Regions from separate parts of the Paenarthrobacter nicotinovorans genome, predicted to be linked through region 3. Evidence: predicted binding sites of a transcription regulator. Region 3 holds the regulator's gene; each other region holds the start of a gene.
The links. Region 3 encodes HrcA, which represses chaperone genes, less so after heat shock. Its sites were predicted from a motif close to TTNGCACTCGNNNNNNNCGAGTGCNAA; they were not measured.
Positions count from the first base shown of each region.

Region 1 (4,327 bases), 1.1 Mb from region 3:
CAGCGCGAAAGTGGACGGCACCAGGGTCCGGGTGGCCAGGAGGTGGATGTTGTCCACGCGGTTCCAGGCCCAGTTCTCCAGGAACGGCACGCCATAGCGGCCCGCGTAGCTGGGAACTTCGGTTTGGTAGATCGCGACCGTAGGGATGCCGAGTTGGTGGGCGGCCTGCACGGCGCGCCAGCCGAGGACGAAAGGGGAGGCGAGGTGAACGACGTCCGGCGCGAAATCGGCAAGGATTCGCTTGACCCGATTCACACCACCCAACGCCACCCGCACATTCGTGTAACCGGCCAGCGGCACGGAGGGAAGCCGGTGCACATACGCGCCCTTCTCGACGCTCGAAACATCAGTGTCCGAGGTCGACGGCGCGATCACCATCACCTCATCCCCGCGCTCCTGCAGATGCTCCAGCACCCGCAGTATCGAGTGGGTAACCCCATTCATCAGTGGCAGGAATGATTCGGCGACGATTGCGATCCTCACGCCTCCCACGGTGGTCGCGGCGGGTGGCTTACTGGGTGCGCGGGGGTGGCCTGTGCGGGAAGAGTGGGTTAACAGGTGGGTTGGGCTGGTCTCCGACTCGCAGCAAGCAGGGGGAATCTTGAAGAAAACACTCGCACTGGGAGTAGGAAAGCCGGAAGCGACTTACTGATGTTCGGTTGGTCGCCCACCCTGTGCCCTCTTCAAATCCTTCCGCAGCCCCCGGTTGTCCGCGCGGAGTTCCTCGTTGTGCTCACTCAGCCCACGGTTGTCCTCGCTCAGCCCGCGGTTCTCCTCCTCGAGCTCCAGTACCCGCTTCACACCGGCCAGGTTCAACCCTTCATCCAGGAGCACCCCGATCCGGCGCAGCGTGGTCAGGTCGTTTTCGCTGTAGCGGCGCGTGCCGCCGTCGGTCCTCTCGGGGGTGAGCAGACCCTTGCGCTCGTACTGCCGGATGTTCTGCTGCCCGGTTCCCACCAGTTCCGCGGCAACTGAGATCGCATAGACCCCTTGCGTGTCCCGGCCACCATCAGTGCCGCCGTCGGACGCTGGGGTGGGCAGGCCGCCGTCGTGCTCCTGGGCAGCATTCGCGCGATCCGAAACCGCCATTAGAACCTCCGAAAATCCTCCAAAAAGCTACTTGCACCACTCTCTCACCAGTGCTATAAAAAATCTATACCAGCCAACACAGATCGAACAGGCTGGAACCTACAACAGAATCAGCATCAAAACCAAAGGAGTGAGAACCCAATGCTGATGCGCACTGACCCGTTCCGCGAATTCGACAGGCTCGCCCAACAGGTTTTTGGCACAACAGCACGCCCGGCCGGAATGCCGATGGATGCATGGCAGGAGGACGGACAATTCGTTGTTGCCTTCGATCTGCCTGGCGTAAGCCCTGATTCGGTGGAGTTGGATGTCGAACGGAACGTCCTGACGGTAAAGGCAGAACGGAAGTCGCCCGCGGGCGAGAACACGGAGATGATTGCCGCCGAGCGCCCGCAGGGTGTCTTCAGCCGGCAACTCATCCTGGGTGACACTTTGGACACCGATGGCGTCCAGGCCAGCTACGACGCCGGGGTACTCACACTCCGCATCCCCGTCGCCGAGAAGGCCAAGCCACGGCGCATTGAAATCACATCCAATGGGCAGAGGCAGGAGATCAACGCATAATCCAGTCCGTCCTGCCGGAAGGCTCACCCGGGGGTGGCCGACCGGCAGGGCAGCGACCGGGAACGACGGAGGCGGCCGCATCGGAAAAGTCGGGCGCAGGCTTCGTGCCACGTCACAGCGTTTCTTAGCGCACATGAAAGCGACCCCCGCCCGTCGTCTCCCGATTGATGGCCCCCGGCCCAGGCCGGGGGCCATCGCCTGATCCGCAGCATGAACCGGAACCCGCAGTGAGTACGCAACCCGACTACTACGCCACCCTCCACGTGCCGCTGGACGCGACGGCGCGTGAAATCACCCGCGCCTACCGCGCACTGCTGCGAACCCACCACCCGGACACCCGCCAAAAGGTCGACGACGGCGACACCACCTCCGCGGCCGACCTCCAGGAACTGCACGCCATCATGCAGGCGTACGTCGTGTTGTCGGACCCAGGAAAGCGGGCGGCATACGATCGGGCGCGGCGGAGTGGATCCATTGTTGGTGCCGGCGGAACACCCGTGAAGGTCCGGGTGCACAGGCGCGAAGCACGGCCTGGGACGAGCGGCGAGCAGTCACCGCTCACCTTTGGGCCCACCCGTTGGGAACCTTCGTCCAGAAACCTGAGAACACCAAGGAGTAATCCATGAGTGCTTGGCGTCCGTATGACGGCCACATCATCCCCGCGTTCTACGAGCGGTTCGAACAACGCTGGGGCAGGGGGACAGCGCCGTTCCTGGACCCGGAAGTCCACGAACAACCCCTTCCCCGGGCGCAGTGGATCAACCCGGACACCGGTGCCGCGGTCGCCGTCGTCCCCATCTGGACCGACGATCCAGAGCATCGCTCCTTCGGGGTGTTCTATTTGCCGCCGGCAGGTGACATCTGGATGCTGCGCCCCGGACCCACCACGTTCGTGGAACCAAAAGGAGGCGCCAACCAGGAGCAGGTGACACTTCGCAACGACGCCTTCAAGAAGGCCGTCAATCATGCCAAGGAGTTCATCTACGGCCCGCAGTTGTGAGTGAGCGTTCGAGCGTCTTGTGGGTTGCCGCGAGGGGTGAGGTCTCGACCCAAAGGTGTGCTTGCAAAGTGCCGAGAGCCAACCCCTCGGCGAGGTGAGTGCCGACGCCTCGGCCGGCGTCGAGCGTTTATGACCCGCAAACCGATGGCCGCCATGGATACGCATTGACGACACCCAAATTTGGGTGGCGCGGAACCACAAATGTGGCGCAGGGCAGGTTGGGTGGCGTGGAACCACAAATGTGGCGCAGGGCAGTTTGGGTGGCGTGGAACCACAAATGTGGCGCAGGGCAGTTTGGGTGGCGTGGAACCACAAATGTGGCGCAGGGCAGTTTGGGTGGCGCGGAACCACAAATGTGGCGCAGGGCAGGTTGGGTGGCGTGGAACCACAAATGTGGCGCAGGGCAGGAGGTGTGGCCGCCCCAACCCGGCGGACCGCCGTCGTGGTTGGCGCGAGGGGCGAGGTTTCGACCGAAAGGTGCGCCCCCAAAGTGCTGAGAGCCAACCCCTCGGCGAAAGGTGCGCCCCCAAAGTGTCGAGAGCCAACCCCTCGGCGAAAGGCACGCCCCCAAAGTGCCGAGAGCCAACCCCTCGGCGAAAGGGCGCGTGGGCAAAAGAAGGCTGGTGCAGCCTGGGAAAGAATTCCAAGGCGGCTGCACCAGCTGCTAGTACGACTTTCTGTTAAAAGTTGTGACACCTATCCATTGGCCGCTCCTAGTTCCCGGCTTCGGTTTGTTTCCGGGCTTCAATGTCAGTCAGGGGGTGGTGGTCTGCCCCGGGAGAACACCTCCCATCTTACGGCGACCAGCAGGAAAAAGCGCTGAAATTCGCGGTATTTCAGGGGCGCCTGACGGGGGAGAGCGGCTCGTCGTGGCACGATTGAACACGATGAAACTGCGCGCTGATCAGACCGGAAACCGTGGCCTCCCTATGCCCCTTTGGCTGCAGGGCGGGTTGGAAGCGGCCCAGGCAGCGTTCATTTCGGCCATTGTTGTGGTGCTTCCGCTCGTCGGAGTGTGGGCTACAGACGGTTTCCAGGACCGCGCCGTGGACACCCTTGCGCGGCTGGGCGGCCAGGCCTGGTTGCTGATCCACGGGGTGCCGCTGGAACTGGCTCACGTGAACGTTGGCGCCGCGGCTGCGCAGCCGGGGTCGGGACTGTTGTCTTTGATTCCGCTGGGTTTGACCCTCATCCCGTTCCTGCTGGCATGGCGTGCCGGCCGTCGCTTGGCCCGCGCCTCCTACACCGATCAGCTGTGGCAGGCGTTCCTGGGCGCTTTCGTTGTGTACGCGGCGTTCGGCGCAGCCACCGGATTTGTGTGCCGCACACCCGAAGTAGTCATCAATCTGTGGTTGGCCATGTCCATCCCCTTGATCTCGTTCGGCCTGGGCATGATCGTCGGCGCCCGACGCGAGGCCGGTTCCTGGAGCCGCCTGATCGGTGTCGACGCCGTCGCCTGGCTCTCCAAGACCAGTCAGCATTCACGGTGGGCAGGCTCGTATGTCGGCTCAGCACTGAAGGCCGGTTTCGTGGCCGCGATGGCCGCCGTGTGCCTGGCAGCCGTGCTGTTGGCTGTGACCATTGTGTGGCACTGGACGGAGATCATCGCAGTCTACGAAGGCCTGCAGGCCGGCGCCTTGGGCGGCGCTGTGCTCACGATCGCCCAACTCGGCT
Region 1 is NZ_CP089293.1:1,167,299-1,171,625, forward strand. It holds gene JMY29_RS05610 (glycosyltransferase family 4 protein) at 1-483, opposite strand, end outside; gene JMY29_RS05615 (MerR family transcriptional regulator) at 646-1,089, opposite strand; gene JMY29_RS05620 (Hsp20/alpha crystallin family protein) at 1,231-1,653, shown strand; gene JMY29_RS05625 (J domain-containing protein) at 1,881-2,279, shown strand; gene JMY29_RS05630 (hypothetical protein) at 2,276-2,653, shown strand; gene JMY29_RS05635 (cell division protein PerM) at 3,541-4,327, shown strand, end outside.
Region 1: JMY29_RS05620 (Hsp20/alpha crystallin family protein) is a predicted target of HrcA. The motif match lies at 1,120-1,146, and genes of this name have one in related genera.

Region 2 (4,327 bases), 700 kb from region 3:
AAGCATCCATAATACGCGGTTCAGCCCACCCGCCCCCAGTTCGAGGATGCTGCTGACCGCCTTCCGCACCTCCCCCGGGCCCGGTTCAGCCATCCATTCTTGCAGCTCTTCCTGTGTGTGACCTGTGCCGATGCGTCATTCGGGTCCCTGCGGCCACAGCGATACGCCGGCCCGGAAGTTGTGATGCATCGCACAGGATCTTAACAGCAGAAACCCCGGTCACAACTAGGTGCGACCGGGGTTTCCGCGGGACAGGCGCTTAGTGCTGGTGGCCTGCGTGTGCGTCTTCTTCCTCAGCGGGCTTCTCGGCAACCAGGGTCTCGGTGGTGAGAACCAAGGCAGCGATGGAAGCGGCGTTGCGGAGTGCAGAGCGGGTGACCTTGACGGGGTCGATCACGCCGGCGGCGATCAGGTCCTCGTACTCGCCGGACTTGGCGTTGAAGCCGTGGTTGGCTTCGAGTTCGGAAACCTTGGCGGTGACCACGAAACCGTCGAAGCCGGCGTTCTGCGCGATCCAGCGCAGCGGCTGGACCAGTGCGCGGCGAACGATGCCTACAGCGGCCGCAGCGTCACCTTCGAGGTCCTTGACTGCCTGGGACTCGTCCAGGGCCTTCAGGGCGTGGATCAGGGCGGAACCGCCACCGGAAACGATGCCTTCTTCGAGGGCTGCACGCGTCGAGGAAACGGCGTCCTCAATGCGGTGCTTCTTTTCCTTCAGCTCAACCTCGGTGGCTGCGCCAACCTTGATGACGCCGATGCCGCCAGCGAGCTTGGCCAGGCGTTCCTGCAGCTTTTCCTTGTCCCAGTCGGAATCCGTCCGGGTCAGCTCAGCGCGGAGCTGTGCAACGCGGTCGGCAACGTCCTGGGCCGAACCGGCACCGTCAACGATGGTGGTGTTGTCCTTGGTGACCGTGATGCGGCGGGCGGTACCGAGTACCTCGAGGCCAACGGAGTCCAGCGTCAGGCCCAGGTCCGGGGAAACTACCTGCGCACCGGTCAACGTAGCGATGTCCTGGAGCATGGCCTTGCGGCGATCGCCGAAGCCCGGAGCCTTGACGGCAACGACGTTGAGCGTGCCGCGGATACGGTTGACGATCAGGGTGGAAAGGGCTTCGCCTTCGATGTCCTCAGCGATGATGAAGAGGGGCTTGTTGGCCTGCAGGGCCTTCTCGAGCAGCGGCAGGAAGTCCTGCAGCGAGGAGATCTTGCCCTGGTTGATCAGGATGAGGGCGTCTTCGAGGACAGCTTCCTGGCGTTCTGCGTCGGTGACGAAGTACGGGGAGAGGTAGCCCTTGTCGAACTGCATGCCCTCGGTCAGGACCAGCTCGGTCTGCGTGGTGGAGGACTCTTCGATGGTGATGACACCATCCTTGCCTACCTTGCCGAAGGCCTCGGCGAGGAGCTCGCCGACTTCATCGCTCTGCGCGGAGATGGCTGCGACGTTGGCTACCTGGGTGCCTTCGACTTCGCGGGCATTCTCCAGGAGGCGTGCAGCGACGGCTTCCACTGCAACTTCGATGCCGCGCTTGATCTCGCCGGGAGCTGCGCCGGCAGCAACGTTGCGCAGGCCTTCCTTGACCAGGGCCTGGGCCAGCACGGTTGCCGTAGTGGTGCCGTCACCGGCAACGTCATTGGTCTTGGTGGCTACTTCCTTGGCAAGCTGGGCGCCAAGGTTCTCGTAGGGGTCGTCAAGCTCAACTTCACGGGCGATGGTGACACCATCGTTGGTGATCGTGGGGGCGCCCCACTTCTTGTCCAGGACGACGTTGCGGCCGCGCGGGCCCAGCGTCACCTTGACAGTGTTGGCGAGCTTGTCGATACCGGCCTCAAGAGACCGGCGGGCAGCATCGTTAAAAGCAAGCTGCTTTGCCATGGTTGTGTCCTTTCGAGACAGAAAACCCGCACCGCTGACGCTCGGAATGATTCCAACGCGACGGCGGTGCGGGGCTCCAGGAAGTTACTTTACGACGATCGCAAGGACGTCGCGGGCGGACAGAACGAGGTACTCGCTGCCGCCGGTCTTGACTTCGGTTCCACCGTACTTGGAGTAGATGACGACGTCGCCAACAGCTACGTCAACCGGTACGCGGTTGCCGTTGTCATCGAAGCGGCCGGGGCCGATTGCAACAACTTCGCCTTCCTGCGGCTTCTCCTGCGCGGAGTCCGGAATAACCAGGCCGGAAGCCGTGGTCTGCTCTGCTTCGAGCGGGCGAACAACAATACGATCCTCAAGAGGCTTAATCGAGACCGACACTCGGACTCTCCTTTTCATGAGCTGATTCATGGACTAAGAACTAGGGTGCCGTGGCGTACAACCGTCGTCGCGGTGCCGGTGGACGCCTGGCGTGATTAGCACCCTCAAGGGGAGAGTGCTAACTAGACTCTATGTAAGGCGTTAGCACTCGGTCAAGGTGAGTGCCAGCATTTCGTCATCGGTGAACGTTGTCACTGGTCCCTGAGGTCATCAAGGTCGTAGTCTTCGCCGTCGTCGTCCTCATCCAAGGAAGCGCTGCCGCGGTTCAGGTAGAGCACCACCGCCGAAGCAACCGCCACGACGCCGGAAACCACCAGCGCGATGATCCCGCCGAGTCGCGCACCGGCGTAGAGGTCGCGGATGTCGCGTGCCTCATCCGTCGCATCGTTCACGCTCTTGCCACTGACGGAGTAGGCCGCTGCGTTGAAGGAATCCAGCGCGAAAATAACGATCAGCAAGCCTATGCAGACCACCGCGATGACAGCGCCCGCGATCAGGGCGGGACGGGCATACGTGGTGAGGCGGGAGGGCTGTGGTGCTGCGTTGTCTTCCATGAAAACAACCCTATCCGGCTGATTCCCCAGTCACGCAGCCATGACGCGCGACGTTAGGCTTGTTCCCATGCCTCATGCACCGCAGGAACAGATCGCACCTTTATTGACCACTGAAGGTTGGGAGCTTCTTGCCTCGCTGGGACCCTACCGTGAGGCTGATGCCTTCAGCGTCAATGCCAGCCTCCGCAAGGCCGGCCACTCCCCGGAACTCGTGGCCGCCGTCCTGACCCAATCACGCCTGCGGACCCGCGCCGAGGCGAAGTTCGGCGAATTCGCCCGGCAGATGCTGTTCACCCAGGCGGGCCTGGAGCAGGCAACCCGGCTGAACGTCGCCGCCCGCCACGCCGATCGTTTTGCCCAGGCCGGCATCACCCATGTGGCCGATCTCGGCTGCGGCCTCGGCGCCGATTCCATGGCGATGGCTTCCATGGACATTGCTGTCACCGCTGTGGAGATGGACGAAACCACCGCTGCCTGCGCCATGATCAACCTCATGCCTTTCCAGCATGCAACGGTGGTGCACTCGGACGCGGAATCAATGGACCTCGAGGGCATCGACGGCGTGTGGATGGACCCTGCCCGACGCACCACGTCCACGTCGGGAACCAAAAGAATCTGGGACCCGGAGGCGTTCTCGCCCCCGTTGTCCTTCGTGGAGAGCGTGGCGGCCACAGGGCGTGCGGTAGGGGTAAAGATGGGCCCGGGCATCCCCCACGACTCGGTGCCTTCGGGCTGCGAGGCCCAATGGGTCTCCGTTGGCGGCGATGTCACCGAGGCCACCCTGTGGTTCAACTCAGTAGCCCGCCCGGGCGTCCGCCGCGCCGCATTGCTCCTTGGCAGCCAGGGCGCCGCCGAAATCACCAGCGGCGAGGACTTCGGCGGTGGCCCGGAAGCCGCCGTCGGGCCTGTTGAAGGCTTTCTCTACGAACCCGACGGTGCGGTGATCCGCGCAGGCATGGTGGCCGACGTCGCCGAGCGGCTGGGCGGGCACCTGGTGGACGAGCACATCGCGTATATCTGCGCCCCGGAACTCCACGACACTCCGTTTGCCCGGGCCTACAAGGTGCTGGACGTCATGCCGTACAACGTCAAGGCCCTCAAGGCCTGGGTGAAGTCGAACGGCATCACCGTGTTGGATATCAAGAAGCGCGGCACGGCAGTGACACCCGAGGAACTGCGGAAGCAGCTGCTCCCCGCCAAACCCGCAAAGGACAAGGATGCGAAAACAGCCACCCTTGTCCTCACCAGGATCGGCGAGGAAAGAGTGGCTGTCGTGGTGGAACCGGTGACCGCCCAGGCTTAGCAGGCCTGCGGCGTCAGCGACGCGAGAATTCCGAGGCCTCCCGTACTTGGCCGGGCGTCGGGCGAACGCCGGTGTACAGGACGAACTGTTCCTCGGCCTGAATGGCGATGACCTCGGCTCCTGTGATGACCGGCTTGCCCGCAGCGCGCGCGGCGGTGATGAGCGGCGTTTCGGAGGGAAGGGCCACCACATCGAACACCACCTGCGCGGCTGCGA
Region 2 is NZ_CP089293.1:2,977,252-2,981,578, forward strand. It holds gene JMY29_RS13815 (acyltransferase family protein) at 1-6, opposite strand, end outside; gene groL (chaperonin GroEL) at 260-1,873, opposite strand; gene groES (co-chaperone GroES) at 1,958-2,254, opposite strand; gene JMY29_RS13830 (hypothetical protein) at 2,446-2,808, opposite strand; gene JMY29_RS13835 (class I SAM-dependent methyltransferase) at 2,876-4,111, shown strand; gene JMY29_RS13840 (shikimate 5-dehydrogenase) at 4,125-4,327, opposite strand, start outside.
Region 2: groES (co-chaperone GroES) is a predicted target of HrcA. The motif match lies at 2,396-2,422, and genes of this name have one in related genera.

Region 3 (4,327 bases):
GTCCATGGAGGACTGGGAGTTCTCACTCAAGACGGCGCTCTCGTACGGGCCGGACCACATCAGCGCCTACGCATTGATAGTCGAGGATGGCACCAAACTTGCCGCGCAGATCAAGCGTGGCCAGGTGCCCGGAATCGACGACGACGACCACGCCGCAAAGTATGAACTGGCGGACAAGATGATCTCCTCGGCCGGCTTGAACTGGTACGAAGTCAGCAACTGGTCGAGGACTCCGGATCAGGCGTGCAAGCACAACCTCGCGTATTGGCGCGGAGACGATTGGTGGGGAATCGGCCCCGGCGCGCACTCACACGTGGGCGGTGTCCGGTGGTGGAACGTCAAACACCCCACGGCCTACGCATCACGATTGGGGTCAGGGACCTCACCTGCCGCAGGGCGCGAAACCCTCGACGCCGGCACCCGGGAAGTCGAGCGGATCATGCTGGAGGCGCGGCTCGGAACGGGCCTTGCCGTAGATGCCCTGGATGCGATTGGGCGCCACGCGATGGCGGGCCTCATTGCTGACGAACTGGTTGATCCGGTTCAGGCATTCAAGGGACGACTGGTTCTTACCCTTAAGGGCAGGTTGCTCGCAGATGCCGTAGTCCGCAGGATCCTGCCGGACTGACCTTCGCCTGGGACTGACAGCCCGGTACCGTACCCCCCGGACCCCCCGGACCCCCCGGACCCCCCGGATTCATCGGGCGGATCGGGGGTCCTACTTGATCCAGCGCAGGTTGAAACGGTAGCGGTGGGGCTGGCCGTGGTTGACCCGGATGCCCGCTGAAACAGAGAAGCACGTCAGTGCCACCCAGATACCCGTGGCAATGACGGCAAAAATGTTTCCCACCACCGGCAGCAGGACAAGGATGTTGGCCAAGACGGCGGCAATGGTGGGAGGCAACGTGAAATTCAGTGCCTCCTTGGATTCCTGCGCTGTGAACGGCCCGCGGTCGCGGAAAATCAGGTAGATCAGGAGAGCCGGCAAGCATCCAAGGATGCCGCCGAAGTGGGCCAAAGTGGCCCACTGCCTGTCCTCGCTGGCTGTCAACGGGAGTGCGTTGGCAGGGGCGCCATGGTACTGGGGCCGGCCTGCGGCGCTGCCCGGTTCTTCAGGAGCGTTATCTGCCACGGTGTCTTCCCTTTGCCTTAAATGCTTTAAAGATGCTGCTGTGTTGCTGTCCAAGAATACCGGGCCGCGCGTCCTTCCCGGGACCAACGCCCCGGAAGCATGCCGGATCCTGATGATCCGGACCGTGGACTACGGGACGGTGAGGAAGTCGATGACTTCTTCCACACGCCCCAACAACGATGCCTCAAGGTCCGCATAGCTGTGCACTGCGCCCAGCAGGCGCTGCCAGCCCAGCCCGATGTCCTCCGCTGTTTCGTGGGGCCAACCGAAGGCCGTGAGAATCCCGGTCTTCCAATCAGTGCCGCGGGCAACGGCGGGCCATTGCTCGATGCCCAGGACCTTCGGCCGGATGGCCTGCCACACGTCCACATAAGGGTGGCCCACGATCAGGACGTTGCCTGCAGCGCCGGGGACAGTCATGGCCTCGGCTGCGATCCGGGACTCCTTTGAGCCCGCCACGAGGTGGTCCACCAGGATGCCAAGGCGGCGGCCGGGACCGGGTCGGAAGTCGGCAATGGCGGACTTGAGGTCGTCCACGCCGTGGAGCGGTTCCACCACAATTCCTTCAACACGGAGGTCGTCACCCCAGACTTTCTCCACGAGTTCAGCGTCGTGCTTGCCCTCCACCCAGATGCGGCTGGCCTTCGCGACCTGCGCCCGTTGCCCCTGGACCTTTACCGAACCCGAGGCCGTGCGATTCGCCTGAACCGCTGAAGCGGGCCGGCGAGGGGCCGGAGGCATCAACCTGATCGCTTGTCCTTCGAGAAGGAATCCGTACCCGAGTTGGAACGACTTCGTTTTACCGCGCCTGTCCTCGAGCGACACGATGTGCATGCCACCGGTCTTTTCCACCCGGGTGACTTCGCCCACCCATCCTGACTGGACGTCTTCGAGGACCATGCCGCGTTGCACCGGCACCTCAGGGAGCTGGCGTTTGGCTGGAGCGGTCAGGTCCTGCGGGCCCCAATTGTCGAAAGCCAAGGAATTCCTACCTCTGTGGTGATGTGAAAGGGGACAGGGGCGGGTTGCCGTCAGCCGGTATCGGGACGCCGCCCTGGATGCAGTCCTCGGACGGTTTCAATGCTAACAACGTGGTGGCTCATACTAGACTTGTTAGCACTTGGGCATGTTGAGTGCTAAGTGTGCGGTGATCCATTGGAGGTCCCGCGGGGACCGGTCCCATGGACCATGGCAGTCGTCAGGAGGTGTAGCAATGAGTGAGCCACGCAAATTGGAAGTGCTGCGTGCCATCGTTGAGGATTACGTGCATTCCCGGGAGCCGGTGGGATCGAAAGCCCTCGTTGAGCGTCATCACCTGGGTGTTTCCAGTGCCACCATCCGCAATGACATGGCTGTCCTGGAAGAAGAAGGTCTTATTGCCGCCCCGCATACCAGCGCCGGCCGAATCCCCACTGACAAGGGCTATCGCCTGTTCGTTGACCGCATCTCCCAGGTCAAGCCGTTGTCCGCCGCCGAGCGTCGGGCAATTCACTCGCTGCTTGAAGGACCCGACGACGTCGATGACATTCTTGAGCGCACAGTACGGCTCCTTTCCCAGCTGACCAACCAGGTCGCCGTCGTGCAGTATCCCCACTCGCACCGCGCATTGGTCCGCCACGCGGAGTTCGTTCTGCTGGCCCCCAAACAGGTGCTGGTGGTCCTCATTGCGGACACCGGGAGCGTCGTGCAAAAAGTCATCGACGCCGGTTCGGACGTGGGGAACGAGGCTTTGATGTTGTTGCGGTCACGATTCCTTGGCAGCATCGCCGGCACCCAGCTGGCACTCCTGCCGCAGGTGTTACCGTCGGTGGTGGCCCTTTGCCCGCCGGATCTTCGTGCCCTCGCCCAAAGGCTGGCCACTGGCTTGGAATCCCTGAGCGACACCAGCCGTGAGGAACGCATTCTGATGGCCGGTACGGCCAACCTCGCACGTTCCAACGTTGACTTCCCGCTAAGCATCGGTCCCGTGCTTGAGGCCCTTGAGGAACAAGTTGTCATGCTCCGGTTGTTGTCGGACATGGGAGACGATCCCCGGGGCGTGACAGTCAGCATTGGCCGGGAGAATCCGTACGACGGCCTGGCCGAGGCCTCTGTAGTGGCCACCGGCTACGGTTCCGGCGCCAAGGTGGGAATCCTTGGACCGACCCGCATGGACTATCCCACCACCATGGCAGCAGTTCGTGCCGTGGCCCGTTACCTTTCCCGCATTCTCGGCGGCTGAACACCGGCCCGGGAAAACATCCGCAGTACAACCAGGAAGAGATACCGACTTTGAGCAGCCACTATGACGTTTTGGGAGTCTCGCCGGAAGCCACCGGGGAAGAGATCAAAAAGGCGTACCGCAAGTTGGCGCGGAAACTCCACCCGGACGTAAACCCGGGTGAAGATGTCGCGGAGCAGTTCAAGGCCGTGACGCACGCTTACGAAGTGTTGTCAGATCCCCAGAAGCGCCGCGTCTACGATGCCACGGGCAACGAGAACGGCACTGATAACGGCTTCGGCGGCGGCTACGCCGGCCAGGGCTTCGCCTTCCAGGACATCTTCGACACTTTCTTTGGCGGCGGCGGTGGACACGGAGGGCCCGCCTCCCGTGTACGACGTGGCCAGGACGCCCTTATCAGCGTTCGGATCGACCTCAAGGATGCCGTGTTCGGCGTCAACAAGAAGCTTGAAGTGGACACAGCCGTGGTCTGCCCCACCTGCGACGGCAGCTGCTGCCGCCCGGGCACCCACCCTGAACGCTGCGACATTTGTGGTGGCAGCGGCCAGGTTCAGCGCGCCGTCCGCTCCATTCTGGGGCAGGTCATGACCACCGCCCCCTGTGGTTCCTGTGAAGGCTTCGGCACCGTCATCAAGGATCCCTGCAACGAATGCAACGGCCAGGGACGCATCAGGAGCCGCCGTTCGCTCACCATCAAGGTTCCCGCCGGCGTCGCTACCGGTACGCGAATCCAGCTGTCCGGCCAGGGCGAAGCAGGACCTGCAGGTGGTCCGGCCGGTGATCTGTACGTGGAGATCCGCGTCAACAACGATTCCACGTTCGTACGCGAAGGCGACGACCTCCACGCCACCCTCAGCGTGCCCATGACGGCTGCTGCCTTGGGGACCGACGTGCAGCTTGAGACGTTCGACGGCGCACAGGACATCGAAGTGAAGGCAGGCACGCAGTCCGGAGAGGTCATCACCCTTCGTGGC
Region 3 is NZ_CP089293.1:2,278,904-2,283,230, reverse strand. It holds gene hemW (radical SAM family heme chaperone HemW) at 1-628, shown strand, start outside; gene JMY29_RS10635 (DUF4870 domain-containing protein) at 719-1,132, opposite strand; gene JMY29_RS10630 (DUF3097 domain-containing protein) at 1,262-2,113, opposite strand; gene hrcA (heat-inducible transcriptional repressor HrcA) at 2,346-3,353, shown strand; gene dnaJ (molecular chaperone DnaJ) at 3,404-4,327, shown strand, end outside.